Regions from separate parts of the Arthrobacter sp. CDRTa11 genome, predicted to be linked through region 1. Evidence: predicted binding sites of a transcription regulator. Region 1 holds the regulator's gene; the other holds the start of a gene.
The links. Region 1 encodes HrcA, which represses chaperone genes, less so after heat shock. Its sites were predicted from a motif close to TTNGCACTCGNNNNNNNCGAGTGCNAA; they were not measured.
Positions count from the first base shown of each region.

Region 1 (9,505 bases):
ATATTGAGCGTGAACGCGGTATCACCATCAAGTCCCAGGCAGTCCGCATGCCCTGGGAACTCGACGGCATGAGCTACGCACTGAACATGATCGACACCCCCGGGCATGTCGACTTTACCTACGAGGTCTCCCGCTCGCTCGCGGCGTGCGAAGGAGCCATTCTCCTGGTGGATGCGGCGCAGGGCATCGAGGCCCAGACGCTCGCCAACCTGTACCTGGCAATGGAAAACAACCTCACGATCATCCCGGTCCTGAACAAGATCGACCTCCCGGCAGCGCAGCCGGAGAAGTACGCGGCCGAACTGGCCAGCCTGATCGGCGGCGACCCGGAGGACGTTCTGCGCGTTTCCGGGAAAACCGGCATGGGCGTTGAGGCGCTGCTGGACAAGATCGTCCGCGACCTGCCGGCCCCGCAGGGCGATGCCAACGCCCCTGCCCGCGCCATGATTTTCGACTCCGTTTATGACACCTACCGCGGCGTGGTCACTTACGTGCGGGTGGTGGACGGCATGCTGCACCCGCGCGAGAAGATCCAGATGATGTCCACCCGGGCCACGCACGAACTCCTCGAAATCGGTGTGAGCTCCCCGGAGCCCACCCCCTCTAAAGGCCTGGGCGTCGGCGAAGTGGGGTACCTCATCACCGGGGTAAAGGACGTCCGCCTGTCCAAGGTCGGCGACACCGTTACCAACATGGCCAAGCCCGCCTCCGATTCGCTTGCCGGCTACGCGGACGCCAAGCCGATGGTCTTCTCGGGTCTCTACCCGCTGGACGGCACTGACTATCCTGTGCTGCGCGATGCACTGGAGAAGCTGATGCTCAACGACGCCGCGCTGGTGTACGAGCCCGAGACGTCGGCGGCACTGGGCTTCGGGTTCCGGGTGGGCTTCTTGGGCCTGCTGCACCTGGAAATCACGCGTGAGCGCCTGGAACGTGAATATAACCTGGACCTGATTTCCACGGCCCCCAACGTGGAATACGAGGTGACCCTGGAGGACAAGAAGGTAGTCCACGTCACCAACCCCAGTGAATACCCCACGGGCAAAGTGGCGGAGGTCCGCGAACCTATGGTTTCGGCCACCATCCTTGCGCCCAACGAGTTCGTCGGCGCCATCATGGAGCTGTGCCAGAGCCGGCGCGGCGTGATGGGCGGCATGGATTACCTCTCCGAGGACAGGGTGGAAATCCGGTACCGCCTGCCGCTGGCCGAAATCGTCTTCGACTTCTTCGACATCCTTAAATCCAAGACCCGCGGCTACGGTTCGCTGGACTGGAAGGCCGACGGCGACCAGGTGGCTGACCTGGTCAAGGTGGACATCATGCTCCAGGGCGAGCAGGTGGATGCCTTCTCTGCCATCACCCACCGGGACAAGGCCTACGCCTACGGCGTCATGATGACCACCAAGCTGCGTGAGCTCATCCCGCGGCAGCAGTTTGAGGTCCCCATCCAGGCGGCTATCGGGTCCAGGATCATTGCCCGCGAAAGCATCCGGGCCATCCGCAAGGACGTCCTGGCCAAGTGCTATGGCGGTGACATTTCCCGTAAGCGCAAACTGCTGGAAAAGCAGAAGGAAGGCAAGAAGCGCATGAAGATGGTGGGCCGCGTGGAAGTGCCACAGGAGGCCTTCATCGCCGCCCTGACCACAGACGAGTCCAAGGACAAGGCCAAGAAGTAGTGATGCCCGTGGCCGGAAACACCGGAGGCCGCACGAATGCCTAGCGTTCTTCCCCTTGGCGACCCGGCGCCGTCGGACGGTCTGCTGCCTGCACAGGCGGTGTACGGTGCGGCGGACCGGGCCTTCGGGCTGTATGTGCACATCCCGTTTTGCGCCGTCCGCTGCGGATACTGCGACTTCAACACGTACACGGCCACTGAACTGGGCGGCGGAGCCTCCCAGGATGCCTACGCCGACACCGCCATCTCGGAGGTGCAGCTGGCAGCACGCGTGCTCCCGCAGTCGGGTCTTCCCGGCCGGACGCTGAGCACCGTCTTCTTTGGCGGCGGCACGCCCACGCTGCTTCCGGCGGAGGACCTTGCCCGTATCCTGCGCGCGGCCATCGGTGAGTGGGGCATAGAACCCGGAGCCGAAGTGACCACCGAAGCGAACCCGGATTCCGTCACCCCGGAGTCGCTCGCCCTGCTGAAGGACGCCGGCTTCACCAGGGTTTCCTTTGGCATGCAGTCAGCGGTTCCGCACGTGCTCAAGGTCCTGGACCGTACCCATACCCCCAGCCGTGTGCCGCAGGTGGTTCAATGGGCGCGGGAGGCCGGGCTGGCTGTCAGCCTGGACCTGATCTATGGGACCCCGGGGGAGTCGCTGGTGGACTGGCGGCACACCCTGCTCACAGCCCTGTCCTACGAGCCGGACCACATCAGCGCCTATGCACTGATTGTGGAAGACGGAACCAAGCTGGCCGCCCAGATCCGCCGCGGTGAAGTTCCAGGGATCGACGACGACGACCACGCCGACAAATACGAACTCGCCGACCAACTGATAGCCGAAGCGGGGCTCAGCTGGTACGAAGTGAGCAACTGGGCACGGACGCCCGGCCAGGCATGCCGGCACAACCTGGCCTACTGGCGCGGCGACGACTGGTGGGGCATCGGCCCGGGAGCCCATTCGCATGTGGGCGGTGTGCGCTGGTGGAACGTCAAACACCCCACCGCCTACGCCGGACGGCTCGCCCAGGGACTCTCACCGGCGGCCGGCCGGGAAACGCTCGACGACGCCACCCGGGATCTGGAACGGATCATGCTGGGGGCGCGGCTTGAATCCGGAGTCAGCATCGGTTCGCTGGGGGAGTCGGGCAGGAAAGCAGTGGCCGGACTCATCGCAGACAGCCTGGTGGATCCCGTGGCGGCATTCCGGGGGCAGCTGGTGCTAACCCTGAAGGGCCGCCTGCTCGCCGACGCAGTGGTCCGCAGGATCCTTCCCGACTAGCGCGGGGTTCAGCGCGCGTCCCCTATTTGATCCAGCGCAGGTTGTACTGGTAACGGTGCGGCTGGCCGCGGTTCACGTGGATACCGGCCGCCACGGAGTAGCAGGTCAGGGCGATCCAGATCAGGGTGGCGATGACGGCAAAAATGTTGCCCACCAGGGGGAGGAAAACAAGGATGTTGGCCACCACAGCTGCGATGGTGGGAGGCAGGCTGAAGTTAAGCGCCTCCTTGGACTCCTGTGCGGTGAACGGCCCCCGGTCCCGGAAGATGAGGTAAATCAGCAGGGACGGGACGCATCCCAGGATCCCGCCGAAGTGGGCCAATGTGGCCCATTGGCGGTCTTCGCTCGCCGTGAGCGGCAGCGCATTTGCGGGAACGCCATGGTACTCGGAACGGCCCTGGCCATCCTGGTTGTCCCTGTGTTCACGTGCGTTTTGTGCCACGGTGTCTTCCTTTGAACGTGCAATGGTGCTTTGTGTGGAACTGCCGGACAGAGGCAAAAACTGCCTCCGCCGTACCAAGAATACTGGGTCGGCGCCGGAAAGGGCGTGTTGGCCGTCCTGGCGCCGGCGGCGTGAAAGCTAGGGCACAGTCAGGAAGTCGATGACTTCCTCCACGCGGCCAAGCAGCGATGCTTCCAGATCCGCATAACTGTGGACAGCACCCAGCAGTTTCTGCCAGCCCAGGCCAATGTCCTCCTTGGTGGAGTGGGGCCAGCCGAAGGCCGCCAGGATTCCTGTCTTCCAGTCCTGCCCGCGCGGAACCACCGGCCATTTGTCGATGCCCAGCACGGCGGGCCGGATGGCCTGCCACACATCCACATAGGGGTGCCCCACGATGAGGACGTTGCCCGCCGCACCCGGTGATCCCATCACCGCATCGGCGATCCTGGACTCCTTGGAGTCCGGCACCAGGTGGTCCACCAGGACCCCCAGCCGCCGGCCTGGCCCGGGACTGAAATCGGCGACAGCCCCTGCAAGATCATCGATTCCGTGCAGAGGTTCGACGACGATGCCCTCCACCCGGAGATCGTCCCCCCAAACCTTTTCCACCAGTTCGGCGTCGTGCTTTCCCTCCACCCAAATCCTGCTCGCCTTGGCCACTTGGGCCCGCTGGCCGGCCACCCTTACCGAACCGGAGGCTGTCCGGCCGCCTGATGCGGCAGCCTGCCGGGGAGCGGGGGGCATAAGCCGGATGGGCCGGCCCTCCAGGAGGAACCCAAAACCCAGGCGGAAGGACCGCGACTTGCCGCGCCGGTCCTCCAGCGCCACAACATGCATACCGCCGGATTTCTCCACGCGTGTGACAGCCCCCACCCAGCCGGACTGGACGTCCTCCAGTACCATGCCGCGTTCCACGGGAATTTCAGGCAGCTGGTTCCTTGCGGGGGCGGCTATCTCCTGCGGTCCCCAGTTCTGGTATTGCATGGATGCACTCCGCCTTGCACTAGATCGTGGCCCGGAATTTCGCCCGGAGCGGTACCAATGCTAACAACGGGGTGAGACATATTAGACTGTTAGCACTTAGGCACGTCGAGTGCTAACCCTGAAACCGTAGATGGAGGTGGAGTGTGAGCGAACCACGCAAACTGGAAGTACTGCGTGCCATCGTTGAGGACTATGTGCACTCCCGGGAGCCCGTCGGTTCGAAAGCGCTCGTTGAGCGCCACCATCTGGGCGTGTCCAGCGCCACCATCCGAAACGACATGGCAGCCCTGGAGGACGAGGGGCTGATCACCGCCCCGCACACCAGCGCCGGTCGGATCCCGACGGATAAAGGCTACCGGCTGTTCGTGGACCAGATCTCGGCCGTAAAGCCGTTGTCCCCGGCGGAACGGCGTGCCATCCAGTCGCTGCTGGAGGGCTCGGACGATCTTGACGACGTGCTGGACCGCACGGTCAGGCTGTTGTCCCAGCTGACCAACCAGGTAGCGGTGGTGCAGTACCCGCACTTGAGCCGCGCCTCAATCCGCCACATCGAATTTGTGCTCCTGGGGCCCCGGAAGGTCCTTGTGGTGCTGATCGCGAACACCGGCAAGGTGGAGCAGCGCGTGATCGACATCGGCCAGGACCTGGGGGATGATGCCATCGCCGGACTCCGCGCCAGGTTCCTTGGCTCACTGTCCGGGACCCCGCTGAGCATGCTGACGCAGTCGCTTCCGGCTGTGGTCTCTGCTGTCAGCCCCGGCCAGCGGCAGGCAGCACAGGCCCTGGCACACGGGCTGGAAAGCCTGGCGCACAACAGCCGTGAAGATCGTATGGTCATGGCTGGCACGGCAAACCTGGCAAGGTCCAACGTGGATTTCCCGCTGAGTATCGGGCCGGTGCTCGAAGCCCTCGAGGAACAGGTGGTGATGCTGCGCCTGCTCAGCGAGATGGCGCAGGACCCCCGCGGCGTTACAGTCAGTATCGGCCGGGAAAATCCCTACGACGGCCTGGCCGAAGCCTCGGTGGTGGCCACCGGGTACGGTCCGGACAGCACGGCAAAGATCGGTGTTCTCGGTCCCACCCGGATGGACTATCCCACCACCATGGCCGCCGTCCGGGCAGTAGCCCGCTATCTTTCACGAATCTTGGGCCCGTGATACCGGGTCCAGAAGGTTCCGGCACGAAGAGCAGTACGGGCAGTACAACTGCAAGCGTTACAACAAGGAAGAGATAAAAACTTGAGCAGCCACTACGACGTCCTGGGAGTCTCGCCGGAAGCCACCGGAGAAGAGATCAAGAAGGCCTACCGGAAGCTTGCCCGCACCCTCCACCCGGACGTGAATCCCGGTGACGATGCGTCCGATCGCTTTAAAGCTGTGACGCACGCCTACGAGGTGCTTTCGGATCCGCAGAAGCGCCGCGTATACGACACCACAGGCAATGAGAACGGCACGGACAACGGGTTCGGTGGCGGTGGGTACGCCGGCCAGGGCTTTGCCTTCCAGGATATTTTCGATACCTTCTTTGGTGCCGGCGGCTCGTCCGGGCCGGCTTCACGCGTGCGCCGGGGACAGGACGCGCTGATCAGCGTCCGCATTGAACTTCGTGACGCCGTCTTTGGGGTTAATAAGAAGCTCGAAGTGGACACGGCCGTCACCTGCCCTACCTGCAACGGTTCGTGCTGCCGCGAGGGAACGCACCCCGAACGCTGCGACATCTGCGGCGGAAGCGGCCAGGTCCAGCGTGCAGTCCGTTCCATCCTTGGCCAGGTCATGACGGCGGCGCCGTGCGGTACCTGCGAAGGATTTGGAACCGTCATCAAGGACCCCTGCAACGAGTGCAGCGGGCAGGGACGCATCCGCAGCCGGCGCTCCCTGACCATCAAGGTACCCGCCGGCGTTGCCACCGGAACCCGCATCCAGCTCTCGGGCCAGGGCGAAGCAGGCCCCGCGGGAGGCCCCGCCGGTGACCTGTACGTCGAAATCCGGGTCAACAATGACGCCACGTATGTCCGCGACGGCGACGACCTGCACGCCACGCTCAACATTCCCATGACGGCGGCCGCACTCGGAACGGAACTCGCGCTCGAAACCTTCGACGGGCTGCAGGAGATCGATGTCAAGGCCGGCACGCAGTCGGGCGAAATTATCACCCTCCGCGGCCTTGGGGTGACGCACCTGCGCGGCTACGGCCGCGGCGACCTGAAAGTGCATCTGCAGGTTGAAACGCCCTCTAAGCTGGACGCGGCCCAGGAAGACCTCCTGCGGCAGCTGGCAAAGTTGCGTGGTGAGCAGTTTACCGAGGGGAAGCTGGCCGCCAGCGGCGGTGTCTTCGCCAAACTTCGGGACCGGCTCGGTAACCTGTAGCGGTGAGCAATCCGGTTTTCTTCAGCGCGGCCGGGTCCTTGGACCAGATGGTGCCCGGCCGCCGATTTGTCCTTGAGGGGCCGGAGGCACGCCACGCGGCGACGGTCAAGCGCCTCGCCCCCGGGGAGTCTGTGGATATCGCTGACGGCGCAGGCAAACGCCTGACGGGGACTGTTATCTCGGCACAGCCGGCCGAACTGACGGTGGAATGCTCGGCTCTTGCCGTCGAGGAACGCCCTGACGTCCGGCTGGTCCTGGTCCAGGCGCTGGCCAAAGGGGACCGCGATGAACTCGCCGCGGAAACGGCAACAGAACTTGGCATCGACGCAGTGATCCCATGGCAGTCCGAACGCTCCATTGTGCGCTGGAAAGGTGAGCGTGCTGCCAAATCCCACGCCAAATGGCAGTCGGTTGTTGCGGCAGCGGCCAAACAGGCCCGGCGGGCCTGGATCCCGGAGGTGCGTGCCGCCGTCGATACCCAGGGCCTGGCCGCCGCTGTAGCGTCAGCGGATTTGGCCGTGATTCTGCATGAGGATGCTGTCCGGCCGCTAAGGTCCGTCCTTGAGGCCTGGCAGGATTCGGCCACCGGCACCGGTCCCCGGGAAGTCCTGCTTATTGTAGGGCCGGAGGGCGGCATCAGCCCCCGGGAAGTAACGCGGCTCTGCGATGTTGGCGCTGTGACGGCGCTCCTGGGACACCATGTGCTTCGTTCCTCCACAGCCGGGCCGGCCGCGGTGGTGCTGGCAAGCGACGTGCTGGGCCGCTGGGCTGCACCCGCTGGCTGAATCCAAACTACGGGCCGGACGGAAAACTATGGGATCGGAACCAGCGGCCTCTAGCGGACACTGAAGCCGCGGGTGTCCACGTTCAGGTCCTGGCGGTTTCCCACGGTATCCAGCTGGGACACCCGCAGCTCATAGTTGCCAGGTGTAAGGGTCAGCGCCAGAGTGAACACGCCTGACTGACCCGGCTCGGCGGCGGCGGTTGTTTCGCCCGTCAGGAACGGAGTCATGTCCCCGTTGTCCTGGACCTCCAGGATCTGCCAGCGGAGCTTGCCGCCGGGAGCTGTGCTGCGTCCAGTGATTTTGACGCTGCCGTCAGGCACGTCCACACCTTCCTGCGGGTCAATGATCCACACAGGCGCCACCATGCCGGCGGTACGGGACATCAATGTCCCAAGCTTGATGTGGTTGAAGGCGAGATAGTCCGTATGACCGTCCACCAGAACCATCACCTGGATCTGCTGGCCCGAGTCGATTAGGCCGGAACTGGCGCCCGCCGCGGTGGCAGTGTAGACCAGCTGCTGAATGGCACGGGCAGCCATGTCGGCGTCCAGATTGCTGTTGAAGGCATCCTCTGAGACGTCGACGGTGATGACGTTCTTGCCGGAGATCGACGTGGCCAACTTCTTCGGGTTCTGCCAGGGAGTGAAGAAATCCGGATCAAGCGGCTTGTCAGACATCATGGAACGCAGTGCACGGGTGACCGGGTTCTCCTGCTCGGGCACATCCCTGAACTCCCTGTACAGGAAAACGTTGTTGTTGCTGCGGCCGATCCAGTAGACCGGCGCCTTACTGGATGACTGCGTGGTTTCCAGCGGGGCACTGGTGGAAGGTGCGCCGGGAGGGAGGCTGCTTTCCGCCCCGATGGTGGGCGAAGCCAGTGTCGGCTCGGGGCCGGGGGCGGCGATGCAGCCCGTGAGGACAAGGACAACAGGCATGAGACCCAGGAGGCCTGCAGAGCGGACCCGTTTCCAGAGTGGTCCCGCGGCAAGGGGCGTCGCTCTTCCCGGCACTGTGATGGCCTGTCCTTTCTGCCTGTGTGGGCCGGTCCCCGGACGGCCTGGATTTCCAGCTTTACGCTGAATTTCCAGCATGGCACAGGCAGCCTTGCCGTTATTGCCGGATGCCGTCTCCGGGCCCAACTGCAACGGGAACGATATGAGGCCGATATGAAGTTGATACCTAATGACGGGAACCGCCTCCCCCTGATGCGCCTTTTTCTGCGGTGGAACGCAGGGCCGCCAATCCGCGGCGGGCTTGTGCTGGCGTAAGATAGGAGGAATCCGGTGACCGTCGGCGGGCGGCAAACGCCCCGCCGTTCGAACCGTCATCCGCAGTGTTTACTCGAAGTGAAGGGGACCTCAGGCCCGCGGGCCGGCACCATGACTGAATCAGCGAACGGAAAGCGCCGGTTGAACACCGGAGAGCGCGCCGCAGGAGAATTCCCGCATACCCTTCCTGGTGTTCGGACGGAGGTGGTTCTCTTTGACAACTCCGATCAAATGGTTCAATCGCTCGGCAGCCACGACGAGGCCTTGCGCTTCATTGAGGAACAGTTCCCGGCCGTTAATTTCCATGTCCGCGGAAATGAGCTCTCCATCAGTGGGCCTGCCACAGACGTTCCCCGGATCATGCGGCTGCTGCATGAAGTGCGCGAACTGGTGGCACGCGGTACCGTAATCAGCCCCGCCGTGCTTCAGCAGCTTGTTGTTTTACTGCGCAGCCAGTCACTGCAAAACCCGGTGGACGTCCTGACCCATGACATCCTTTCCAGCCGCGGCAGAACCATCCGGCCCAAGACGCTGAACCAGAAAAACTACGTTGACGCGATCGACGAAAACACCGTCATTTTCGGGATTGGCCCCGCCGGTACCGGCAAAACCTACCTGGCCATGGCCAAGGCGGTTCAGGCACTGCAGCAGAAGGAAGTCAGCCGCATCATCCTGACCAGGCCTGCCGTCGAGGCGGGTGAACGGCTGGGTTTCCTGC
Region 1 covers NZ_CP044532.1:2,996,612-3,006,116, reverse strand. The annotation lists gene lepA (translation elongation factor 4) at 1-1,676, shown strand, start outside; gene hemW (radical SAM family heme chaperone HemW) at 1,713-2,942, shown strand; gene F8G81_RS13480 (DUF4870 domain-containing protein) at 2,965-3,384, opposite strand; gene F8G81_RS13475 (DUF3097 domain-containing protein) at 3,523-4,368, opposite strand; gene hrcA (heat-inducible transcriptional repressor HrcA) at 4,512-5,525, shown strand; gene dnaJ (molecular chaperone DnaJ) at 5,607-6,734, shown strand; gene F8G81_RS13460 (16S rRNA (uracil(1498)-N(3))-methyltransferase) at 6,737-7,519, shown strand; gene F8G81_RS13455 (GerMN domain-containing protein) at 7,570-8,454, opposite strand; gene F8G81_RS13450 (PhoH family protein) at 8,899-9,505, shown strand, end outside.

Region 2 (19,831 bases), 2.0 Mb from region 1:
CTCACATAAGGACCTCCCCTACCTGTTGACGGTTGCGCGGAACTTGGTGGGAAACGCTTACCGCAGCCGCGACAGACGGCAGGCGCTGCTCGACAAACTGCGGACGGCGGTGGTCCAACGGTTCGGGGACGCGTCCGAAAACGTCGCGGTACAGGATGCCATGATGCGGTTGCGCGAACAGGACCGCGACGTTTTGCAGCTGGCCTACTGGGACGGCTTGGGCACTGCAGACATTGCGAGGGTGCTGCAATGCAGCGAATCGGCGGCCAGGGTCCGTCTGCACCGGGCCCGCGCAGCCTTCCGGAAACAGGTGCCTGCAGGGGCCGAAGCCACTACACACAAGATGGGGGTCTGAAGAACATGGATCCGGTCAAGAACCAGATATCAGCGGTTGACCCACTGGCTATCGATCCAGAGGCGGAGCCGAATGGGGAAGATGCCCTGCATAAGATCCTGTCAGGGACCACAGTCTTCCGCCACAGCCCGCCGGGCGCGGGTGTGACCTCCCTGGACAACCACAGGCATCGCAAGGCGCAGATCGCAGGTGGGTTCTTGCTCGCCGCTGCTGCTGTGACGGCAGCGGTCCTCGTTGGCGCCAACTTCGGTTCGGTGAGTTCCAAGCCTGCGCCGGCAGCCACTGTTACCTCCGCCCAGGCAACGCCCACAGCCTCCGCGACTCCGTCGGCCACCCCATCAGTGTCAGCATCCGTGCCGGCTGCGAACCCCGCTCCGGCACAAACTGCCCCCGCCGCGGCACCAACAACTGCTCCGTCGCAACCGGCCGCGCAAGCCGTCGCGCTGCAGACGTTCACGTTCCCGGACGGCCATGTCTCCTTCCAGTACCCCGCTGGCTGGAGTGTCAGAACGGAGCAAGGGCCCTATCTTTCGGAGGAGACGAAGGCCAGTTCCATGGGCGCTATCGTCTCGGATGCTGCTGGCGGAGAAGTAGCCCACGTGTTCAGCGGGTTCTACGGTGATGGCACTGGTGGCTGGGTGAAGCGGACGGTACTGGACAGTGCGGCGGTCCCCGGGATCACGGACAAGTCGGGTAATCCTCTGAAGTTCGGCTTCGCGTCGGATCAAGGTTTGGCTGATCCCGCTGAGGGGATGGCCACACCCGCCCAACCGGCGGACAGTCGTCCGTCCTACTTCATGGACGTGCGTCTTTCTTCGGAATTCGAGGCCGGGGAGAGGAGCTCGGGGACCAATCAGATCATGATGCCCAATGGTGCCATGTCCGCCCGCGTGCTGTTCGACTTTGAAAAGCAGCCGATCTTCGCCAGCCCCGAGACGGCAAAGGCTTGGATGAACAGCGTGCAGTACACCCAGCTGAAGGCTTTGCTGCTGAGCCTGCGCTACCAGTAACCGCACCCGCTTAGGCCGGCAGGAAAAACGCGGGCACAGAAATGCGGCCCCCTCCATGAGGGGGCCGCATTTCTTATCTACGGGTCCGGCCGCTGGGCCAGTTACCAGCTGGGGGCTAGAAGCCGCCCATACCGCCCATGTCTTCGCCGCCACCCATGGCCGGAGCGTTCTTCTCCGGCTTGTCGGCCACTACGGCCTCGGTGGTGAGGAACAGGCCGGCAATGGAGGCCGCGTTCTGCAGTGCAGAGCGGGTCACCTTGACCGGGTCGTTGATGCCGGCAGCCAGCAGGTCAACGTATTCACCGGTTGCTGCGTTCAGGCCGTGGCCTGCGGGCAGGCCACGAACCTTGTCCACCACAACGCCCGGCTCGAGGCCGGCGTTGAAGGCGATCTGCTTCAGCGGAGCGTCGATGGCAACGCGGACGATGTTGGCGCCCGTTGCTTCGTCGCCGGTCAGGTTCAGGTTGGCGAACGCCTTGGCGCCGGCCTGGATCAGTGCAACGCCACCACCGGCGACGATGCCTTCTTCAACAGCAGCCTTTGCGTTGCGGACAGCGTCCTCAATGCGGTGCTTGCGTTCCTTGAGCTCAACTTCGGTAGCGGCACCGGCCTTGATAACTGCAACGCCGCCGGCCAGCTTGGCCAGTCGTTCCTGCAGCTTCTCGCGGTCGTAGTCGGAATCGGAGTTTTCGATCTCGGCGCGGATCTGGGAAACGCGGCCAGCAATCTGGTCGGCGTCGCCTGCACCCTCGACAATGGTGGTCTCGTCCTTGGTGACAACCACCTTGCGGGCGCGGCCCAGGAGTTCCAGGCCAGCCGTCTCCAGCTTGAGCCCTACTTCCTCGGCGATGACCTGGCCGCCGGTGAGGACGGCAATGTCAGCCAGCTGGGCCTTGCGGCGGTCACCGAAGCCGGGAGCCTTGACGGCAACCGACTTGAAGGTGCCACGGATCTTGTTCACGATCAGCGTGGCCAGGGCCTCGCCCTCGATGTCCTCGGCAATGATCAGCAGCGGCTTGTTGGACTGCATGACCTTCTCCAGGACAGCAACCAGTTCCTTGACGTTGGAGATCTTGGAGTTGACGATCAGGATGTACGGGTCCTCAAGGACCGTTTCCTGACGCTCAGCGTCCGTGACGAAGTACGCGGAGATGTAACCCTTGTCGAAGCGCATGCCTTCGGTGAGCTCAAGCTCCAGGCCGAAGGTGTTGGACTCCTCAACGGTGATAACACCTTCCTTGCCCACCTTGTCCAAGGCTTCGGCAATGAGGGCACCGATTTCATCGTCACCGGCGGAGATGGACGCGGTAGCCGCGATCTCTTCCTTGGTTTCGATTTCCTTAGCTGAAGCGAGCAGCTCCACCGTGACGGCTTCTACAGCCTTCTCGATGCCGCGCTTGAGTGACAGCGGGTCAGCGCCGGCAGCAACGTTGCGCAGGCCTTCCTTGACCAGCGCCTGTGCCAGCACGGTAGCCGTGGTGGTTCCGTCGCCGGCCACGTCGTCCGTCTTCTTGGCAACTTCCTTGACCAGCTCGGCGCCGATCTTCTCGTAAGGATCGTCCAGTTCGATCTCCTTGGCGATGGAAACACCATCGTTGGTGATCGTGGGGGCGCCCCACTTCTTTTCGAGGACAACGTTGCGTCCACGCGGGCCGAGGGTGACCTTAACGGCGTCGGCGAGGATGTTCAGTCCCCGCTCAAGGCCGCGGCGTGCCTCTTCATCAAATGCAATGATCTTGGCCATAACGGCAGTAGTCCTTTCGGGACAGTCGTTAAGAATGAACCTCCACTGCGGTGCCCGCGACGGACGATCCTTTGCCGCCGGCCTCTGTATGCCGCCTGCTCCGGATCTCACCCCAGCAAGGTGTTTCTTTCGCTCCACGGCCGGCGCCTCGCTCCGCAACCGGCCGGAACCGGACGTTGCTTTAGCAGTCGGCACGTAAGAGTGCTAAGTCAATAATTAGCACTCCATAGGTGAGAGTGCAAGCGAAAGGGTGCCGGTTTCGCTCTGCGGAGAGCCGATTCGCTGCTGCCGGTCAGCCGGCGGCACGGCCCGCCGTCTCGCGGCCCGTCACCCGGGCGTTGTTGTCCGGCCCGTAGGTGAAGACCATGAAGTTCGCCGTGGTGATGTCACCGTTGGCGTCGAAGGCAACGGGACCTGACTCGCCGTCATAATCAACGGCGGCACCGGACTTCACCAACGCCTGGCAATCCTTGAAGGAAGTGCACTTCTTCCCGGCCTGCCCCCGGTCAAGATTTTCAACGGACCCGCCGGAGACGGCAATCAGGTTGGCAGCTATGGTCCGCCCGGCGTCGTCGTCGGCTTCCGCAGCGGCCAGGACCGCGAGATTAACGGCGTCGAAGGTCTCCGCCGCGAACGATAGATCCTTCAGCCGGGGCTCCACCGCCACCAGGCGCGCCTGGAAGTCCGCCGAGGGGAACAATCCGGGAACTACGGCCCGTGCGCCGTCCAGCGCTTTGGAACCCAGCCCCGAACCGTATTTGGCAAAGGCGCCATCGCTGAGGACGATCCTGCTCCCGGACAATCCGGCATTGTTCAGTTCCGCTATGGCGCCCTGGGCGCCCTCCCGTGCAATCAGCACCACGGCGTCCGGCGCAGCCTTTTGCGCGGCAGCGGCTGCCTGCCGTGCATCTCCCGGTTTGAAGTCCGAGGTGGACACGGTTTCCAAGCCCGCGTCCTTGGCCGCAGCGGCAACAGCGGAGGACACTTCCCCGCCGTAGGCGCTGTCCTGATGGACCACGGCAAGGCTCTTGGCGCCGCCGTCCTTCGCAAGCTTGACCAGCACGGATGCCTGGGCAATGTCGGCTGCAGCGGTGCGGAAGTAATAGCCGCCGCTCTGGTGTGAGCTGAGCCCTGCGGCGGAGTTGGCCGGTGAAATAAGCGGCACTCTCGCGTGGGACAGTACGGCGATGGCAGCGGCCGCGTGGCTCGAGTCGGTGGGCCCAATCACCACATCAGCCTTTGCTGCCACCAGGTTCCTGGCCTGTGCCTCGGTATCATCGCCGGCAGACTCGGGAAGCAGCTCCACGGGTTTTCCCTTGTGACCGCCGGCGGCGTTGACTTCCTGCACGGCGAGTTTGGCAGCGGCCCGCTGTGAATCGTTGAGGAAGGCCTGGTCCCCGGTGTTGTCCAGGATCAGGCCGATGCGCAGGGTTCCGTCACCGGATGCTTCCACGGAATCCAGCCGCGCATTCCCGGCGGCCGTCGAACAGCCTGCCAGGGCAAGGAGGACTGCCGCTCCTGCGGCGCCCCGAAAGATGGCCGCCTTCAATGTCACAGACTTCACTCGGCGGGCCGGACGCTTTCGGCCTGCGGGCCCTTCTCGCCTTCGCCGATTTCCAGCTCCACGCGTTGTCCCTCGTCCAGGGCCCGGTACCCCTCACCCTCAATGGCCGACCAGTGCACAAAAACATCGTCGCCTGAGCCGTCAACGGTGATAAAGCCGTAGCCCTTTTCAGCGTTGAACCACTTAACGGTTCCCAGTGCCATGTTGTCCACTCTTTCAGTAGCGTCCGTAGGGCCACGCCCCTGTGCGCCGCATTTATGAACCGAAGCGCTGAAATCACTCTAGCCAATGGCCGCGGGGCTGGCCGAGGCACAGGGCCGGGTCGGCGCCCAATAGTTATTCAGGCGTAACCGGTTGTGCTTACCGGAAGCCGGGGCCCAGCACCACAACAACCGGGACCTGGAATTCGGCGCTGTCCACCAGGGTGGGAATGTTCAAAAGCGCGGACAGGGCCTCTGCGTTGGCCTTCTGGGCCGGGCCGGCGTAAAAGATCACGGAGGTCTGCTGCGGGGCACCGCCCCAGTTGCCCACCTGTCCCAGCGTCCAGCCATCAGTCTGGAGCGTTGAACTGACCCGGCCAGCCAGCCCGGCTGTTCCGGAAGCGTTGTAGACCGCCACGCCCTGGGTCTTGTCCACCGCGGACGACGGCGTGGCGCTCGGCGTCGGGCTTGGTTCTGGTTTTGCACTTTCGGACGTCTGCGCGGCGGAGGGCTGCGGGCTGGCGGAGCTGTCCGCACTCGCTGAAGGATCCGCTCCCGACTGGGGCAGGGCTGCCGACTCCAGGCTGCTGGAAGCCTGCGTACCCGCGGGCATGATGCCCAGCTTCGGGAGGATCAGGAAGGAGACCAACCCGATGGCCAACGCCACCATGCCGACCGCCAGAATGGGCCACAACTTGCGCCGGGAAGGGGCAGATGCGGAACGGTGGACTCCCTGCCGCGAGGCAGTCTCCGGTACCTTGTCGAATTCATCCCGAGCGTATTTGGTCATGGTGGGGAGACATCCTTGTTGATTGCTGCTGTTCGGAACAGCGCGGCCTACTTACGCGTCGGATCCCAGGCGGCGTGCAGTACGTGCCCGCTGACGTGACGTACGTAGTCTACGCAATCTCTTGACCAGCATCGGATCGTGGGCCAGTGCATCCTCGGTGTCTATGAGCGAATTCAGCAACTGGTAGTAGTGGGTGGCGGACAGGTCGAAGAGCTCCCTGATGGCCTGTTCCTTCGCACCGGCGTACTTCCACCACTGCCGCTCCAGGGCCAGCATCTGCTGGTCCCGCTCGCTCAACCGCGAGTCGCGAAGACTGAAATCAGGCAGCAGCGGGCTGTGCACTTCCGGCTCCGGCATGTGTTCCCGAGCTGCTTCTGCCACGACACACTCCTTCGCTGGTTACGGTAAAAGTCCCAGCCCCATGGTACGGACGAATAACACCATTGTCATTTGCGGCTCGTCGAAGGGAAGAAACGGATCCCTGCAAGAATGGGAGGGTGTTTGAGCCCGACGCGCTGTTCGAGTGGGACCCGGTCCCCGTGGATACCCTTGACTTCGCCGAAATGGCACGGCTCCCGCTCGCCGAACTGATGGCTGCTGACTGGGCGGAAGCATTGGCTGGGGTGGAAGCGGAACTTCGGGCCGTCCTGGCCTTCCTTGCCGCCGAAGTTGAGGCCGGCTACCAGGTCCTGCCGTCGCCGTCGAACGTTCTGCGTGCATTCCGTCAGCCCTTGGCGGACGTGAAGGTTCTCATTGTTGGCCAGGACCCTTATCCGACCCCCGGGCACGCCGTCGGGCTGTCCTTTTCTGTTGATCCGCGGACCCGCCCCATTCCCCGGAGCCTGGCCAACATCTACCGTGAACTGGAAGCCGATCTGGGGATCCCGCCCAGGGGACACGGCGACCTGTCTGCCTGGGCTGATCAGGGGGTGCTGCTGCTGAACCGGGTGATGAGCGTCAGGGCCGGGGAGGCCGGTTCACACCGTGGCAAAGGCTGGGAGAAAATCACCACGGCGGCCGTTGCGGCCGTAGCCAACCGGGAGACCCCCGGCGGCGCGGTTGCTCCGCTGGTGGCCATCCTGTGGGGCAAGGACGCAGAGTCGGTCAGGTCGCTTCTCCGCGGGGCAATGGTGGTGTCGAGTCCGCACCCGAGTCCGCTTTCGGCGTCGCGCGGGTTTTTTGGTTCCCGCCCCTTCAGCCGGGCAAATGCGTTGCTGCGCGAACAAGGCAGCACCGGCGTAACCTGGGAACTCCCCCAGGTTCCTTAGCTTAGGCTTGCCTTATGAGCACCGTTCCGGCCGCCACCAGCGCCTCGAAGCAGACCCGCCCGCAGACCGACCTGACCGTGATCCGCCGTGAGGAACTCAGCCCGCACATGGTCAGGATCATTGCCGGCGGCGAGGGCTTTGCAGGCTACACCAACAACGGTTTTGTGGACCGTTACGTCAAGATTGCCTTCCCGCAGCCCGGCGTTGACTACGGCATGCCATTGGACCTGTGGGCCGTCCGGGAAACCATGCCCCGTGAGCAGTGGCCCTTTACACGTACATACACCGTCCGGTGGGTGGACCTTGAGGCCGAGGAACTCGCCATAGATTTTGTCATCCACGGCGACGAAGGGCTCGCGGGCCCCTGGGCAGCATCTGCCCAGCCGGGCGATACGCTCACGTTCACCGGCCCGGGCGGCGCCTACAACCCCGCTCCCGACGCCGACTGGTACCTCTTTGCCGGCGACGAGGCCGCGTTGCCTGCCATCGCCGCTTCGCTGGAGGCGTTGCCCCCGGAAGCACGCGGCCTGGCCTTCCTGGAAGTGGACAGCGACGCCGACATCCAGCCAATCTCCGCGCCCGCCGGCGTGGACATCACCTGGCTCTTCCGCCACGGCGCACCGGCCGGCACGGGCGACCTGCTGGCCTCGGCCGTCGCCAGCGCGGAGTGGCCCGCCGGCAGGGTTGATGTTTTCGCCCACGGGGAACGCGGGTACATGAAGGCGCTGCGGGACGTGTTTTTTGCCCAGCGCGGGCTGGAACGCAAGCAGGTGTCCCTGTCAGGTTACTGGGCCAGCGGACGGGTCGAGGACGATTTCCAGGCGGAGAAAAAGCTCCCCGTAGGGCAAATCTAAAAACAGGCAAATCTAAAACAGTCAGCTCTGGTCACCGTCTCCGGGCGCGCCTGCGTTCGTTGCTGGCCAGGCTCCGGGTCAGCGGCCTGGCCAGGGTGTCTCCCAGCACAATCCCGCCGGCCGCGCCCAGGACAATCGCTCCGGCATTGAGCATCCCTCCGGCGCCAAGCAGGATCTCGGATTCCTCGATGGTCAGCACGTACATGGAGCGGAAAATGGTCAAGCCAGGCAGCAGGATCAGCGCGGCGGGAACGGCCACCACCAGTTGGGGTGCGCCCATCTTCAGCGCCACCACGCGTGCCAGCAGACCGATCACCACGGCTGAGAGGGCGGGAGAGAACCTGTCACCAAGGCCCAGTGCCCCACCGCCGAGAAGCACCAGATAGCCTGCCACGCCAACCGCTGCCGTGGGCAGGAGCAGCGTCCAGGAGGTCTGCTCCGTGATGCCGATGGCCATGACCGCAATGGCGATGAAGATTACCAGGACCCATAGGTCGTAGGCGGGCGGGAAGGTCTCGGTGACATCGATCTCCTGCATCCCGGTCTTAGACCCCACCACAAAGGCGACGGCGATCCCGGCCACCAGCGCCCCGAATGTCAGGACCGTGGACAGGAACCGGCCTGCTGCTGTCACAGGGAATCCATTGATTGCATCCTGGACTGAAGAGACCAGGCGGCCCGTGGGCAGGAGCAGCAGGATGCCGCCCACCACCACGATCGCCGGCGAATTCGTCAGTCCGAACCGCCAGAGCAGGAGAGCCACAATCGTCACCACGAAAGCAGATGTTGCGGTGACAAAGAAGTCAGGCATCCGAAGGCGCCCCAGCTTGCGGGCCAGGAGGCTCACCCCGATGTTGGAGAGGAAAGCGATGAGCGAGGACACCGGGCCGCCGCCAAGCACACCCACAAAGACAGCTGCGAACACGCCGAAGGCAATGGTGACCATCCAGCGCGGGAACGGTTTGGGGCTGGTGATGGCCTCGTCCAGCCGCCGGATTGCCTCGTCCCGGCCCACTCCCCCGGCCACGATGTCTGTCACCAGCTGATGCACCTTGGCCAGCCCGGCGTAGTTGTTGGTCCACGACCGGACCACCCGCAACAGCGCTATGGGCGTCTGGTCCTTGGGAGCGTAGTTGATGGCCACCGACTGGTTGGTGATGTCCACTTCGATGTTCTTCAGCCCCAGGGCGGCGGTGACGGCGATGATGCTGGTTTCCACTTCCAAGGCGCCTGCACCGTAGCGGAACATCGTCTCGGCAAGGTGGAGGGCGAAGTCCAGGGTCTTGCGGGCTGACGTATCCACGCCTCCCACCTGGATCATCGGGTTGGCGTAGGGGCTCCCGGTGAGCCTGTCCACAATACTCAGGGGCGCCGTCGGCGGGTTCTCCCCCTGGACCAGGCGGCGCAGCATCCTCTTGGCTGCGGCGTTCTGGTGGAGCTGCGAAGGCGAAAGCGGCTCGGTCTTGGGCAGGCCGTCGGTGTGCGGCCTGGCCCCGGGCTTTTCAGGTCGATGGGTCATGCTGGTCCTCCTCCCCCTGTGGTGGATCGTCTTTGCTGGCGGTGCTGGCTGTACTGGTTTTGCTAAGCCGTCCGTTTGAGGGGAAGCTTGCCGAGAACCAGGCGGGCGGCGGAGGTTGCGGCCCTGACCAGGCGGTTGGCCTGGAACATGGCTGGCCGGACCGGCATCACAAAGTCGCCCAGGAGCTGGACCACCTCTCCGCCGAAGCCCTTCTTGAAGGCGTAGCCACCGTGGCCCTCCTCGTCCTGGCCTTCAATGCCGAAGGTTCCGTAGAAGTTGTAGCGGGAGTACCCCTTCTCCAGCGCGTGCAGCATCATGCCCCAGTACAGGGACGTGGCGCCGTTGAAGTAGATGTAATCCTGCTTGGTGCCGCCGATGACACAGACCACCTCGTCGCCAAAGCAGACAAAATGGATGGCCGCTACGGTTACCACGCCAACGGAGTCGGGGAAACGCTCGATGTCCTTGAGGCTGCGCTCGTAGCTGTCCACGAGGTCCTGGACCACCTTGAGCCTGTTGGCCTTCTTTTTGCTGCCGGTTTCCTCAACTTCACGGCGCAGGTCTGCCGCGGTTGCCGACTCGGCTTCCAGCCGTTCAGTGATGGATTTGCGGTAGCCGGGGATGTCGATTTTTGCCATCATGAGCTTGGTGAACTCTGACGAGGTGGTGCGCAGGAGCTGCTCGTAGTATTCGCGTTCACGGTAGATGAAGCCCTTTTCATCCCCCGCCGTGCTCAACGCGTCGTAGAACTCATCCAGGGTTTCCAGGGTGGCCTGCTCCAGGAAGACCCCGTTCTTCTCCGCCTTCCGGATGGCTTTGCGCGTCCGGTAGCTGGTGCTCATGATGAGCTCCTCGGCGTCCTTAATGCCCTCGAGCTTTTTGATGAACATCCAGTTGACGTTCGCGAAGTTCATGTCCGAGCCCTGGTGCTCAAAACCCAGGCTGCCCAGTTCCGCCACCAGGGGACGGTTGTCGAGGATTTCCGGGTGCTCTGCGCCGTCCTCGTCCCGGGCAACGTACACCAGGTTCGGCGAGATCCTCAGCTCCGCGGCCTTACGGTCTGCGGCCCTTGTCTTAAGGAGTTCGACGACGGAAGTCACCAGGTCAGCGTCCGTGTAGTCCAGGAGGGGGCCCTTTGCGCACTCGCAGACCGTGTAACCCCAGCGGTTTCTGGTGTAGTTAAGTTTCCCGGCCGCCACGAGCTCCCCGTTGCGCCTGAAGCCAACCAGCTCCACGACTTGTCCGCGGGCGCGCTGAAAACGGGCGAAATCGGCGGACTGGATGAAGTTCTTTTGCGGGTGCTGCACGGAAAAGGACTCATATTCGGCGTCGCTCAGGACGGCAAATTCGAGGTCCGTTCCGGCCTTGATTGGATTCACAGAAATTCCCTCACGTGTTGATGTGCTGCCGGCTTCGGGGCGCTGGTCTTTGTGGACTGGATGGACGGGCAGGCTCATGGTCAGTAGAACTGGCCGCCGGTGCGCATGGTTTCCAGCCGCCGGAAGATGCGTTCGGCGCCCTTCACCCACATGGCGTGCCTGACGGGCGAAAGGACGTAGTCGTAGCAGCCAACAAAATCAGTGACTGTCTTGGTGAAGCTGGTCTTGAACATGCCCATGCCGTACAGCGGGTGGGACTTGTCCTTGATCCTGGCTGCCGGCGGCGTGCCGCAGAAGTCGTACTCCGTGCAGCCCAGCTCCTTCATCCTGCGGATGGCAGCCCACTGCACCAGATGCGAGTCACCGTACTGCTTGCGGTTCTGGGTGGACCCGCCGTCCTTGTACGTGGCCTTGGAGCCGTAGTTGATCACAAAGGCGCCGACGCTCGGCTTCCCGTCCTCATAGACAAAGAAGAAGTTGCCCTGGCCGCGGTTGCAAAATTCGTCCCAGAACCGGGAGTAGTACTCAAAGCTGCGCAGGGGCATCGATCCCTTGGCCTTGACGGTGTCCGCCATCAGGTCATAGAGGGCGCGGTACGTTTCGACGCCCTGATCCCGCTGCACCACTTCGCAGCCTTCGCGTTCCGCCCGGCGGATGGCGTTGCGTGCGCGTGAAGTGATGGCACGGAGCACTTCATTCTCCGGCGCAGCGATGTCAAGCAAAGCCGTGGAGTCGTTGGACTGGATGTTCGGTGCCTTCACCAGGCCGGCGGCGGCGAAGTGTGCCTGGTTTTCGGCGGTGGCGGTGATGTCCGGCTCGACCTTGACCGCGAAAACGTTGAATTTCCGGTTCCTGGCCAACGAAGCGCAGGCGTCCAGCGCCGGCTTCAGGTCCTCAAGGGCGGCCAGATCTGGCCCCTTGATGAGGTACCAGAGGCGGCCCAGGACGGGAAACTTCTTCTCCAGAACCAGGTTGTAGCTGGCAGCTCCCCCGGATTCCAGGACAAGGAAACGGACCTTCCAGCCGTGGCCGTTCTTCACCGACGCGTAGGCCGCCGACTGCAACATGTTGCCGCCGTTCGGGTTGGCCGTGACGTGCTTGTCCCAGTTCTCAATTTCCTCGGCTGTGGCAAAGCGGGCGGTAAATTCGCGCAAGGGGGCCGTGTCCAATCTCAGGGTTTCGTTCGTGGTTCTGTGGGTGTGGCTGCGTGCGGACATGTAGTCCCAAGTCTAAAGCCTGATCTGCCCGGGGCTTTTCAGCGTTGCCCCGCTGGCCGGCCGGCGCCCGCCGGTGCACCCTCCCTCCCCGGCATTTAGACGGCGGTGCCGCGGCCCCGCCTTGACTCCTGGTCCCGCCTTGACTCCTGGTCCCGCCTTGACTCGTGGTCCCGCCTTGACTCAGGCTTCAGCCTTGGCAAGGGTTGAAGCATGCAGTTCCTTTCCGGTGAATCTCCGGCACAGCGCCAGCCGCCGGCAGCACAGCAGGAAACGCCTGAACGGGGAACTGTGGCCCAACTCCTGATGCTCCTGCTGTTCCTGGGCACTTCAGCCGCCGTGGCCGGCCTGGGCAGCCTTGCGGTCACTGCAAACGTCAACGGGTGGTTCGCCACTGCCAACATGCCTCCCTGGACTCCGCCACGGTGGATGTTCGGCACCGTCTGGACAGTCCTCTATGCCGCCATGGCGGTGGCGGCGTGGCTCGTCTGGCGACGCGGGACCAGCCTCTCCAGCAGGCCGTTGAAACTGTACTGGCTGCAGCTCGCCTTGAACCTGGCCTGGACACCGCTCTTTTTCGGCCTCTACCCCGTGCTGGGGCCGCTGGCGCTATGGCTTGGGCTGGCGGTCATCGTGGCCCTGATTGTGGCGCTGACCTTTATGGTTCTGAATTTTGGCCCCATCAGCACCTCCGCCGGACTCCTGCTGCTGCCCTACCTGTCCTGGGTAATCTTTTCCGGAACCCTTAACGCCTGGGCGGCTGTCCACAACTGATCCGGCTCAGCACTCCACAACATTCACGGCGAGGCCGCCCATGGCTGTTTCCTTGTATTTTGAGCTCATGTCCTTGCCGGTCTCGCGCATGGTGATGATGACCTCGTCGAGCGACACCCGGTGCGAACCGTCGCCCCAGAGCGCCATCTTGGCGGCGTTGATTGCCTTGGCGGCCGCGATGGCGTTGCGTTCGATGCAGGGAACCTGGACCAGTCCGCCGATCGGATCGCAGGTCAGGCCAAGGTTGTGCTCCATCGCGATTTCCGCGGCATTCTCTACCTGGGCAGGGGTCCCGCCCATCACCTCGGCCAGGCCTGCAGCGGCCATGGAGGACGCCGAGCCCACCTCACCCTGGCAGCCCACCTCCGCGCCGGAGATGGACGCCTGCTCCTTGTACAGGACCCCGATGGCCCCGGCGGTGAGCAGGAACTTCACCACAACGTCATCGCGGTCCTGCTGGCTGGCGTTCTCCATGCCCGGCGCGAAATGCAGGGCGTAATACAGCACGGCCGGAATGATGCCCGCTGCTCCGTTGGTTGGCGCGGTGACCACCCTCCCGCCGGTGGCGTTCTCCTCGTTGACCGCCAGGGCGATCAGGTTCACCCACTCCTGCCAGTACTTGGGATCACGGTCCTTGTCTTCCTTCAGAAGGCGGTCATGCCAGTCCGGTGCACGGCGGCGGACCTTCAGCCCGCCCGGCAGCAGGCCTTCGCGCTTAAGGCTGACCTGGACGCAGCTTTCCATCACCGAGTAGATATGGAGCAGGCCCTCGCGGATCTCGTCCTCGGACCGGGAGGCCCGCTCGTTGACGAGCATGACTTCGCCGATGGACAGGCCCTTGGACTGGCAGTGGCCCAGCAGTTCAGCGGCGGTCCTGAACGGCAGCGGAAGCTCTTTCTTGGACTCGTCGAGTTCCTGCTGTGCCGCGTCCTCCTCGCCTTCGCGGACGATGAACCCGCCGCCCACCGAGTAGAACGTGGCCGTGTGCAGGACCTCGCCCCCGGCGTCGGAGACGGTGAACGTCAGACCGTTGGTGTGCCTGGGCAGGATGGTCAGCGGCCGCAGCACCATGTCCTGCACCCCGTACCGAAGGGGCACACCGTGTCCATCAGCGCCGGCCAGCTGCAGTACCCCGGTCTCCGCGATAGCGGCCAACCGTTCCTCCACCTCATCGGGCAGGATCAGCTCGGGATGGAACCCCTCCAGCCCCAGGAGGATGGCTGTCATGGTGCCGTGGCCATGTCCGGTGGCGGCCAGCGAACCGTACAGATCCACCCGGAGGCCGGCCACGCGGTCCAGCACACCGGAGGATTTGAGCTCGCCGGCGAAAACCGCACCGGCCCGCATTGGGCCCACGGTGTGGGAACTTGAGGGTCCTATTCCGATGGAAAAAAGGTCAAAGACTCCAACGGCCATGGTGATTCCTTACTGGGCTTGCGTGGTCCGGCAGTTGGTCCTGCCGGAGGCTGTGCGGCCACCTGGTGGGCGGCAGTACTGCCGGATGTACGACGCCGGACGGCAGCTTTTGGCGGGCCGCCGGCGTCGTGATCCGTACTTCTGTCATACGGGTCTTAGCGGAGGTTGGCAACCATCCGTGATCCGTGGAAGCTCACAGTTCGCCGCCGTTTTTGGAGGCGTAGTCCTGGGCGGAAAGAAGCGGGCCCTCAGATTCGGCGGCAACCTTGAAGAGCCAGCCGGCGCCGTAGGGGTCGCTGTTGATAAGCGCAGGGTCATCGACGACGGCGGGATTGATTTCCGTAACTTCGCCGGTCACCGGGGCGTACAGGTCCGAGACGGACTTGGTGGACTCAACTTCCCCGCAGGTTTCCCCCGCCGTCACGGCTGAACCGACCTCCGGCAGGTCCACATACACGATGTCACCGAGGGCATCGGTGGCGACGGCGGAAATCCCAATCGCCACAACGTTGCCACCCTCACGGGCCACCCACTCATGCTCGTCGGAGTACTGCAGTTCGGCGGCAACTTTTGCCATGTGTTTTTCCTTAATTAGTGTGTGAAAAGTGAGAGAGCATCGACTCAAACCACGCGAAAAGTGAGAGAGCGTCCGCCCAAACACTGCGTTAAGTGAGAGAGCGTCCGCCCAAACACTGCGTTAAGTGAGAGAGCGTCCCGGGCCGGCAGAGCCGGACTTTTCGAAAGCGTGCGTCAGAGCGACGAAGGAGCAGCACGCGTGAAAAGCCCGGTCTGCCGGACCGAGCCCGGACCGAGAAGCTACTTTTGGCGCTTGTAGAACGGAAGTGCGACGACTTCGAACGGCTCTGCCTTGCCGCGGAGGTCGATGTCCAGGGAGGTGCCGATATCGCTGTGCTCGATGTCCACGTAGGCCATAGCCACGGGGTAGCCAAGGCTGGGTGAAGGCTGGCCGGAGGTGACTTCGCCCACCACGGCGCCGTCCTTGAGGACCGGGTAGTGGCCCCGGCCGGCACGGCGTCCCAGGCCTTTGAGTCCAACCAGCCGGCGGCCGGCGGTGCTGCCGGCGCCTGCTTCCTTCATGGCGGTGAGGGCGGCCTTGCCCACAAAGTCGCCTTCCTTGGAGAGCGCGACGACCGGTCCCAGCCCGGCGGCGAAGGGGTCGCCGTCGAGGGACAGTTCGTTGCCGTAGAGGGGCATGCCCGCTTCGAGGCGGAGCGAATCGCGGGAGGCAAGGCCGGCGGGCACCAGCTCCCCTTCGTCCGCAATGGCGACGATCGCCTGCCAAAGTGCGGCGGCGTCGTCGCTATTGATGAAGATCTCGAAGCCGTCCTCACCGGTGTAGCCGGTTCGGGCCAGCAGGAGGTCCTGGCCGGCTCCGGCCACGAGGAAGGGAACCTCGACGGCGGCGTAGTACTTGAGCCCGGTGACCAGGTTGTGCTGGGCGGCGGGGACCAGGCGGAGGAGGAGCTCCTCCGCTTTGGGGCCCTGGACAGCGATCAGGGAGGTGTCCGCGGAGACGTCCTCCACCATGACATCGAAGTTCGCTGCACGGTCAGCAAGTTGGGCTGCCACCGTTTTGGCGTTGCCGGCGTTGGGGACAACCAGGAACACGTCGGTGCCATCGTCGGCAACCGGGCGGCGGTAAACGATGAGATCATCGATGATGCCGCCGTCTTCGTTGCAGATCAGCGAATATTTGGCTTTGCCCACGGCCATGGCCGAGATCTTGCCCACCAGCGCGTAGTCGAGGAACGCGGCGGCATCCGGGCCAGTGACCCAGACTTCGCCCATGTGGGACAGGTCAAAGATGCCGGCTGCCTTGCGGACGGCGTGGTGCTCCGCCAGCTCCGAGCTGTACTTGAGCGGCATCTGCCAGCCACCGAAGTCGGTGAAGGAGGCGCCGAGTTTCTTATGCTCTTCATAGAGCGCTGTGTAGTTCTCAGTCATCGAAGGAATCCTTAGTTTTCGAACTCGGAAAGCGGCGGGCAGGAGCAGACCAGGTTACGGTCGCCCGCGGCGCCGTCGATGCGGCCCACAGGCGGGAAGTACTTGTCCTGTCTGAGCGTGTGAACCGGGAAGACTGCCTGTTCGCGCGGGTAGGCACGGTCCCAGTCGCTGCTGATGGCGGCCGCGGCGGTGTGCGGGGCATTGCGCAGCGGGCTGTCCGCGACCGTGAAGTCGCCGTTGGCCACCTGGTCGATTTCCGCGCGGATCGAGATCATCGCGTCGATGAACCGGTCCATCTCGCCGAGGTCCTCGGACTCGGTGGGCTCCACCATCAGAGTGCCGGCAACGGGGAATGCCAGGGTGGGGGCGTGGAAGCCGTAGTCGATGAGGCGCTTGGCCACGTCCTCCGCGGTGACGCCGGTGCGGGCCGTCAGTTCGCGGAGGTCAAGGATGCATTCGTGCGCCACGAGGCCGCCTTCTCCTGTGTAGAGCACGGGGAAGAAGTCGTTGAGGCGGGCAGCGATGTAGTTGGCGGCAAGGAGCGCCGACTTCGTGGCCTCGGTCAGGCCTTGGCCGCCCATCAGCTTGACGTAGGCCCAGGAGATGGGGAGGACGCCGGCCGAGCCGTACTTGGATGCCGAAATGGGGACGTCGTTGCCTTCGGTCCAGGTGGCCGCGTTGCCCGGCATAAAGGGCGCCAGGTGTGCCTTCGCCGCCACCGGGCCCACGCCGGGTCCGCCGCCGCCGTGCGGGATGCAGAAGGTCTTGTGCAGGTTCAGGTGCGAGACGTCGCCGCCGAACTTGCCCGGCTGGGCGAGGCCGACCAGGGCGTTCAGGTTGGCACCGTCGATGTACACCTGGCCGCCGGCAGCGTGAACAGCGTCACAGACCTCGCGGACGTCGGCGTCGTACACACCGTGCGTGGACGGGTAGGTGATCATGATGCAGGAGAGCGCGTCCTTATTGGCGTCGATCTTCGCGTAGAGATCGGTGTGGTCGATGGTGCCGTCCGCTGCGGTGGCCACCACTACCACCTTCATACCCGCCAGCACGGCTGAGGCTGCGTTGGTGCCGTGCGCCGAAGCGGGAATCAGGCACACATTGCGCTGGTCATCGCCGCGGGAACGGTGGTAGCCACGGATGGCCAGGAGGCCGGCCAGCTCACCCTGGGACCCGGCATTCGGCTGGATGGACACCTGGTCGTAGCCGGTGATCTCGGTCAGCTGGGCTTCCAGGTCCGCGATCAGTTCGCGCCAGCCTTCGGTCTGGGAGTCGGGGGCGAAGGGGTGGATGGAGGCGAACTCCGGCCAGGAGATGGCTTCCATCTCAGCCGTGGCGTTCAGCTTCATGGTGCAGGAACCCAGTGGGATCATGGTGCGGTCCAGCGCCAGGTCCCGGTCGGACAGCTTGCGGATATAGCGCAACAGCTGCGTCTCGGAACGGTGGGTGCTGAACACCGGGTGCTGCATGTACTCGGAGGAACGTTCGACGGCGGGGTCCAGTGCGAAGGCTGCGTCGCCGCCGTCGGTGGCCGAAACACCGAATGCCTCCAGCACCTGGGCGGCGATTTCCGGCGTGGTGGTTTCATCCGTGGAGAAGCCCACTGTGTCGGCATCGATGCTGCGAAGGTTGATGCCCTTGGCTTCGGCCGCGGCAACAATCCCGGCAGCCTTGCCCGGTACGGAAACCGTGACGGTGTCGAAAAAGCTGGTGTGCAGGACGTCAAGCCCGGCTGCGCTCAGTGATGCGGCAAGGGTCCTGGCGTGGGTGTGCGCAGCCAGGGCGATCGCCTTGAGCCCTTCCGGACCATGGTAAACGGCGTACATGGAGGCCACGATGGCCAGCAGCGCCTGGGCTGTGCAGATGTTGGAGGTGGCCTTTTCGCGGCGGATGTGCTGCTCGCGGGTCTGCAGGGCAAGACGGTACGCGGGAACGCCGGCGTTGTCCTTCGAGACGCCCACCAGGCGGCCAGGCATGGAACGCTCAAGGCCCTTCTGCACGGCCATGTAGGCGGCGTGCGGTCCGCCGTAGAACAGGGGGACGCCGAACCGCTGGGCTGAGCCAACGGCGATGTCGGCCCCCTGCTCACCGGGAGGCGTGATCAGCGTCAGGGCCAGGAGGTCGGCAGCCACGGTGACCAGCGCGCCGCGTTCCTTGGCGTCGGCAATAACGGAGCTGTGGTCGAAAACCCGGCCGGAGACGCCGGGCTGCTGGAGCACCACGCCGTTGATAACGCCGTCGGGAAGTCCCTTGGCGAGGTCAGCCACCTGGACCTCAAAGCCCAGTGCCGCGGCGCGGCCTTTCACAATGGCGATGGTCTGCGGGAGGCAGTCGGCATCCAGGACGGTTTTCCCGTCGCGGGCGCCTGCGTTCTGGCCCGTGGCCTTATTTGCCCTGCGCATCATCAGCACGGCTTCGGCCACGGCGGTGGCTTCATCCAGCAGGGACGCGTTGGCGATGGGCAGGCCCACGAGGTCCTGCACCATGGTCTGGAAGTTCAGCAGCGCCTCAAGCCGGCCCTGCGAAATTTCCGGCTGGTACGGCGTGTACGCCGTGTACCAGGCCGGGCCTTCGAGGATGTTGCGGCGGATCACCGGCGGCGTCACGGTGTCGTAATACCCCTGGCCGATCATCTGCACGGCGGTCTTGTTCTTCGCGGCGAGCTTCCGCAATTCGGCGAGGGTTTCCACCTCGCTCAGGGCGTGGGTGAGCTCCAGCGGCGAGTCCTGGCGGATGTCCTTGGGAACTGCTGTGTCCACGAGTGCATCAACGGAGTCATAGCCAACAGCCTTGAGCATGGCGTCGACGTCGTCCTGGCGGCGTGAGCCGATGTGCCGGTCAACAAAGGATGCGACGGCTGGGAAGGTCGGGGCGAGGGCCGGGCTTGCGGGGGCCTGGGCAGCGGGTGCCGGGCTGGCGGAGGCCGGAGAAACAGTCACGAGGAACTCCATGTACTAAGGCGGCGAGGGTACGCCACATCGATTGGGTTCCTCCCCGCTCTGTATTGGACCTGAGAGTTTCCGCCTGCCCTGCTTCCGCAGGACCCGCTTGCACCGTCGGTGAGCACAGCTGTCCTGGTATTCCGGATGGTTCCGGGACACGCCAGGCGGACTGCCTGCTACTTTCCAGAGTTGCCTCGCCGCGGCGGTACATGGGCCTGTGAGATTCCTGGGGAGGGTTTGCTCCTACGGCGCCTGCTGTACCTACTGGCAGGACTCTCCCGCCGCAGATCAAAGGCTATTCAGTTGGATGATGTTGTTCATGGTGGCCGTTACCGGGCCCACACACGGTCCAATTGTCCTATGCCGTGCGCGTTCGGGCAAATGCCGCGGACCCATCAGGATACGGGCTCAGAGGATACGGACTCAGCTGCGGAGCCGGTCCAGCGCGGCCAGCAGGCCCGCAACGTCGGCCGCCGTCTCTTGGGCAGGAACGGGCCCCACGGAAAGCATGGCGTTGAAGTACAGCCCGTCGCCCATGTACAGCACCGGTTTGGCCATGGCCGCGCCAACGTCGGCGGCAATCTCCCGGAGCCAACGCTGCTGGATTGCCGCGAAGCGCTGACGTGTTTCCTCATGGGCCACCTCGGCGAGCCTGGTGGCAGCAACAATGGCACGGTCAAGGGGTGTATCTGCCCACACCGAAGACCTGATGAAGTACGCGGCCGCTCCCTCATCGGCGGCGGCCATGGCGTCGGCGTCGGCGGCTGCCAGCTCATCCAGCCTGTCCAGCAGCACCTCGATCAGGGCTTCCTTGTTCGGAAAGTGATACAGCAACCC
Region 2 covers NZ_CP044532.1:973,520-993,350, reverse strand. The annotation lists gene F8G81_RS04625 (RNA polymerase sigma factor) at 1-355, shown strand, start outside; gene F8G81_RS04620 (hypothetical protein) at 361-1,365, shown strand; gene groL (chaperonin GroEL) at 1,481-3,109, opposite strand; gene F8G81_RS04610 (ABC transporter substrate-binding protein) at 3,402-4,664, opposite strand; gene F8G81_RS04605 (cold-shock protein) at 4,670-4,876, opposite strand; gene F8G81_RS04600 (LytR C-terminal domain-containing protein) at 5,034-5,663, opposite strand; gene F8G81_RS04595 (DUF3263 domain-containing protein) at 5,715-6,044, opposite strand; gene F8G81_RS04590 (uracil-DNA glycosylase) at 6,161-6,931, shown strand; gene F8G81_RS04585 (siderophore-interacting protein) at 6,946-7,785, shown strand; gene F8G81_RS04580 (threonine/serine ThrE exporter family protein) at 7,817-9,304, opposite strand; gene F8G81_RS04575 (peptidoglycan bridge formation glycyltransferase FemA/FemB family protein) at 9,367-10,683, opposite strand; gene F8G81_RS04570 (lipid II:glycine glycyltransferase FemX) at 10,764-11,852, opposite strand; gene F8G81_RS04565 (TspO/MBR family protein) at 12,111-12,671, shown strand; gene F8G81_RS04560 (L-serine ammonia-lyase) at 12,678-14,087, opposite strand; gene gcvH (glycine cleavage system protein GcvH) at 14,281-14,664, opposite strand; gene gcvT (glycine cleavage system aminomethyltransferase GcvT) at 14,904-16,052, opposite strand; gene gcvP (aminomethyl-transferring glycine dehydrogenase) at 16,064-19,003, opposite strand; glycine riboswitch at 19,188-19,285, opposite strand; gene F8G81_RS04540 (TetR/AcrR family transcriptional regulator) at 19,418-19,831, opposite strand, start outside.
Region 2: groL (chaperonin GroEL) is a predicted target of HrcA. The motif match lies at 3,291-3,317, and genes of this name have one in related genera.